2 regions of the Acinetobacter sp. LoGeW2-3 genome follow, and region 1 is predicted to be linked to the other one. Evidence: riboswitches for the same ligand, from Rfam matches in the RefSeq annotation. Region 1 holds a riboswitch; the other holds the start of a gene.

Region 1 (2,480 bases):
CTGTACATAAGCATAAGATGCATTCAAGAATAGATCATTTGCTTTCCATTTATAGGAAAGTTCGCTACCAGTGAATTCTGATTTATTCACATTCACCAATTTCCCCGCTTTGGAAGTGATTAGGTTATCTACTTCATTGCGGTATATGGATAAACCTAGGGCCGAATTATCTGTAAGTTCTTGATCCAAACCTATCTCATAAGCAAAGCCTTCTTCTGGTTTTAAATCTGGATTTCCACCCCAGCTGAGTGCATATAAGTCATTCATGCTTGGTGCTCTAAATGAACTGCCAATATTGCTATATATACTAGTTGATGGGGTTAAATGATAGCGGATAGCACCTTGGCCTACAGTATGCGAGCCAAATCGTTCGTTATCTTCTACACGAATTCCGACTTGAGTCTGAATTTTGTCAGTCTGATATTGGTGTTGAGCAAAGTAACCAGTAGAGTTGATCTTTTTATCATAAAAGACATCTTCCCCAGGGTAGAAAACACCATTCCATTCATATCCTTCTCCCTGAGAAAAGGTATCAGCTTTCATCTGTTTATGTGTGATGCCGGCCAAAATATTTTGTACAGGTGTAAATTGCCATTTGCCATATAATTCAGCTTCTCGAGCAGTATTATGGACAAAATCCGGTTTATTGAGCTGATCTAAATCATCTTTGAATTGAGAGAGATGGGCAATTAATTCAATATTTGATGAAATCTGAGCTTTGCCTTTGAGGTTAATAATTTCATTTTTAAAATCTTGAGAAACAAGATTTCCATTTAAATTGTAAGCACCATTTCCTTCATTTTGGCTGTAATCTAAAGAAGTTGAAAAATGCTTTTTATCTACACCAACTTTGGCACTGTAGCCTTTCTGATCATAGTTATACTTACGGTCGTCATTATTCAAAATAATATCGCCATCTGACTCAAGACGTTGGCCACGGATTTGAGCATAAAATCCATTTTCAGTGAGGTCAGCTCCAACAATTGATTTATAAGTGTTATTTTCACCCACTTCACCTGTAATAAAACCTCCAGTTTTATCAGGAGTTTTAGAAACGAGTTGGATTGCACCACCAATTGCATCAGTGCCATATAGAACAGAAGCAGGTCCTTTTAAAATCTCAATCTGTTTTAGATCTGTCGTATCAACAAATTGAATAGAAGCAGAGCCTTGAGATGGAGTATTTAGACGAACTCCATCACGCATGATTAGTGTGTGATCAGATTCAGTTCCGCGTAGGAAAATAGAAGCCTGTTGCCCGTGACCGCCCGTTTGTACCATATTAATGGAGGCATCATCGATTAATAGGTGAGGCAATGATGCGATAGGAGATTGTTTCAATTTTGTTGGTTCAATGACATTGATCCGTGCAGGCACATTTTCAATTTTTTCTTCAGACCGTGTCGCTGTAACGACAATTGTATCTAAAGAGGCTTTCGCTACTTTTTGCTCTGCAGCATGAACAGAAGATGTGAAACCCAACGCAAGTGCGATCGAACCCGCTAAGGCAGCAGGCTGAAATTGAATAGTCATGATATGTGCTCCATACATTCACTCCCCGTGAACGATTGAGTTAAAGAACACAACAAGCAGGTATCCGGACTTAAATGTGCAGGGCTATTGCCATGCTGCCAATCCACCTTCCCACATATTCATATTTTTCTATGCAGTGGTGTAAACCAGAGGTTTAAATTGATTGACGTTTCATTTTTACCGTTGCGGGGGCAGTGCTGGATTTACACCAGCTTCCCTAAAGCAGGAGGCTTTGACTTGTTGCAAGGTGAGCGCAGTATAAGATGAGCATCTCATTTACACAATCTGAATAAATAAATATCAGATCGAACTTTACGCAAGCCCTATAAATTGCTTTACAATGATTCGCTCAATTTCATAGATCGGCTATGACATTGAGAAAATTTTCGAGCCAAATCAATATGCGAACCCGTGCCAAAATTTGTGGAATCACCCGAGTTGAAGATGTACATGCCGTAGTGAATGCCGGCTGTGATGCGATTGGATTTGTATTTTATCCACCGAGCCCACGCAGTGTGACATTGGAACAGGCTGAAACACTGGTTCAAGCAGTTGCAGCTTATGTACAGGTAGTGGGTTTATTCGTAAATAGCAATGCCGATGAAATACAGACTATTTTAAAAACGGTGCCGTTAGATATTCTGCAATTTCATGGTGATGAAACACCTGAACAATGTCAGACGATTGCCAAACAGGTGGGACGCCGTTGGTACAAAGCCATTCAGGTCAAACCGAATCTGGATGTAGTGGCTGAAATTCAAAAATATCAGGATGCAGGCGCAAGCGCAGTGCTATTAGACGCATGGCATCCTGACCTAAAAGGTGGAACCGGGCATAGCTTTGACTGGGCCACATTCCCTAAACTCAATATTCCTTTGATCTTGGCAGGTGGTTTAAACCCTGACAATATCGAACAGGCAATTCACACCACACAGGCGTACGCCGTC
Region 2 (2,480 bases), 170 kb from region 1:
CTACATTACCTAAGTACTGTGCAAAATAACCGACGTTATTACGCTCATTTTCAACATAAGTGTTACTGCTTTTGATTTTATCTATTTGATAATCAGCTCCTGTAACCATAGTATGATTTGGATGAAGTACAAAAGTATTTAACCAAGAAGCACTCTCTCGAATTGTTTCAAAACTAGATGGATATGCATCAAAACTATCGATTTTATCCTCAGATCGGCCAATTTTCAGCTCAGTTGTCCATTGATCATTAGCTTTAAATTTTACACTAGTGCCGTAAACATTTTGTTGAATTTTGGCATGTACATTAACTGTATCAGTATATGGGCTTCCCCAATCATCTTGATTATCGAACTCATATTCACCATCAACATGTAAAGCATTGACCGCAACTTCTAAACTATCATTGAATTGATGTCCAGCCCGAAATGAAACAGAAGCATTCTCATAACCATCTTTATCTAAGTCTTGAGGCTCTTTTAGGGTTGAAGCATTAATTCCTTGAGTTTTTAAACCTGCTGCACTTAAAGTCGCCCAGCTATTATCCTGACGAATATTTACACCTGCATTAGCCTCATACGTTTCATGTGAACCATACGTAAATGATGCAAATGGCTTAACTCCGTCTGTTAAACCTTTCCGTGTATAGATCTTAACGACACCACCAATCGCTTCAGAACCGTACAAACTTGAACGTGGACCGCGTACAACTTCTACTCGCTCAATTTGTGCGATTGGTAGATGTTCAAATGCAATTTGACCAAGTGTTGCCGAACCTACTTTTTGCCCATCAACTAATACTAATAATGCATTTGAATTAGTACCTCGGATGGAAACCCCAGCAGTTTGCCCTAAGCTACCTGAACTCACATAAGTAATACTCGGGATAGTACGCAATAAATCTTGTAGGGAATTAAATTGCTTACGCTCGATTTCTTCACGATCGATTACAGTTACTGCTGCTAAAGTATTGGCATTTTTTTGCTCAACCAAGTTGGCAACGACATTGATTTTAGGAAGTTGGAAAACAGATTTTTCTGCTGCCATTGCCATAGACAATGGAGATAAGACTAACAAACCACCTAAAGCGGTTGTATACATTTGATTCATGGTATACCCCAAAATTTCGCACCGCCCGTGCAAATATAAATGTGAAGCGCGCGGACGGATTTTGGGTAGGCAATACCAACTCAATATAATTGAAGTATGCAATCCCTTCTTTAACGCCCGCCGCATTAGTTAGGTTAAGCAGCAGGCCGGTCTCCGGACTTAAGGTTTAAACCTATTCACCGTTGCGGGGGCAGTGTTAGCTTACAATTTAAATTGTACTAACTTCCCAGTTTCACTTCTCTATGGAAGCACCTGAAGCAGATGCAAAGCCTAAGACTATGTCCTTGCTAAGTCAAACTGTTTCTGATTATTAGTGCTACCCTCTGATTGCTCAATCTTTGGAGAAAAATTTAAAGAGTTAATGTTTTTATAGATTAGCAGTGGTGGTAGAAGATTAACTCTGAAATAAAACATAAAAAATAAAGAATAATAAGGGAGTAAATGCATCCCTTATTCTCTATCAGCCAGCTTGTTTTCAATCTACTGATAGATTCCATAAGCTGACTAGTCGATACGGTTCTGAGTGATTTTCACTTTCTTAGGAAAAGTAGGAGCGTAATAAGGTGAGTTCTCATACATCATTTCGTAGATGGTTGAACAACCAACGCCTACGAACTCTACGACCTGTTTATTGATCTTTTAACAACCGCTTGGATAGGTATTCAGGCGATCTAACTAGTTAAGTTACAATCACTTCTATACCTTCATGATGTTACTCTGGTTGTAGTAAATGGTTCTTACTACAAATTGTGCAGTTGCACTATTTGATTCCGCAGCAATACTTTTTAATTGCCCTACCCTTAATAATTCAGGCAATAAAAATTGTGAAATAGATCTTAGGTTCCTATAACTTCAATAGACCGCCATTCAGTACTATAAATTTGGTGGCTATTCAGAATATAAGTTTGATTCTAAATTCTTAACTGATCAGTATTACTCATATAGAGGTTTTTTATTAACTAACATAAATGGGAATAGGCGAATTTTCGATAAATTTGAGTGCTACTTTTTTGGCTTGCATCAGTTGATTAAATTGATCCAACTGGGTTTGGTTTCTTTGATCTATTGAGCTTCTCACCGGATAAATATATTGATTACTCATCAGCAAGAATAAAGTTTCAATTAAATAAATAGGATTCTGCTGAAACTCTGCTAACTGCATAAAGTCATGAAATCCCAACTTTTCATTGGCAAGAGCTTTTAGCATTTTTTCAATCAAAGTTTGCGGTGCCCTAATCTCTCCAATCGGCGTTTGGAACTTTGCAACGTTCGATGGTACTCGTGATTGCATCAATTCAAATTTAATTTGCTTCAATAACGCTAAATGCTCATGTTGCTGAAGTTTACTTGGCTGTTTTTGATAGATGTCGGT

What was found. Region 1 has a riboswitch for cobalamin ahead of BS636_RS02375 (TonB-dependent receptor plug domain-containing protein). Riboswitches for the same ligand answer to the same signal wherever they lie in the genome.
Region 2: another riboswitch for cobalamin. It lies ahead of BS636_RS01510 (TonB-dependent receptor domain-containing protein); the one in region 1 lies ahead of BS636_RS02375 (TonB-dependent receptor plug domain-containing protein).

The regions. Positions count from the first base shown of each region.
Region 1 covers NZ_CP024011.1:488,527-491,006, reverse strand. Annotated here, with positions in the region: gene BS636_RS02375 (TonB-dependent receptor plug domain-containing protein) at 1-1,533, opposite strand, end outside; cobalamin riboswitch at 1,571-1,789, opposite strand; gene BS636_RS02370 (phosphoribosylanthranilate isomerase) at 1,935-2,480, shown strand, end outside.
Region 2 covers NZ_CP024011.1:315,661-318,140, forward strand. Annotated here, with positions in the region: gene BS636_RS01510 (TonB-dependent receptor domain-containing protein) at 1-1,108, opposite strand, end outside; cobalamin riboswitch at 1,235-1,379, opposite strand; gene BS636_RS01515 (helix-turn-helix transcriptional regulator) at 1,613-1,744, opposite strand; gene BS636_RS01520 (class I SAM-dependent methyltransferase) at 2,064-2,480, opposite strand, start outside.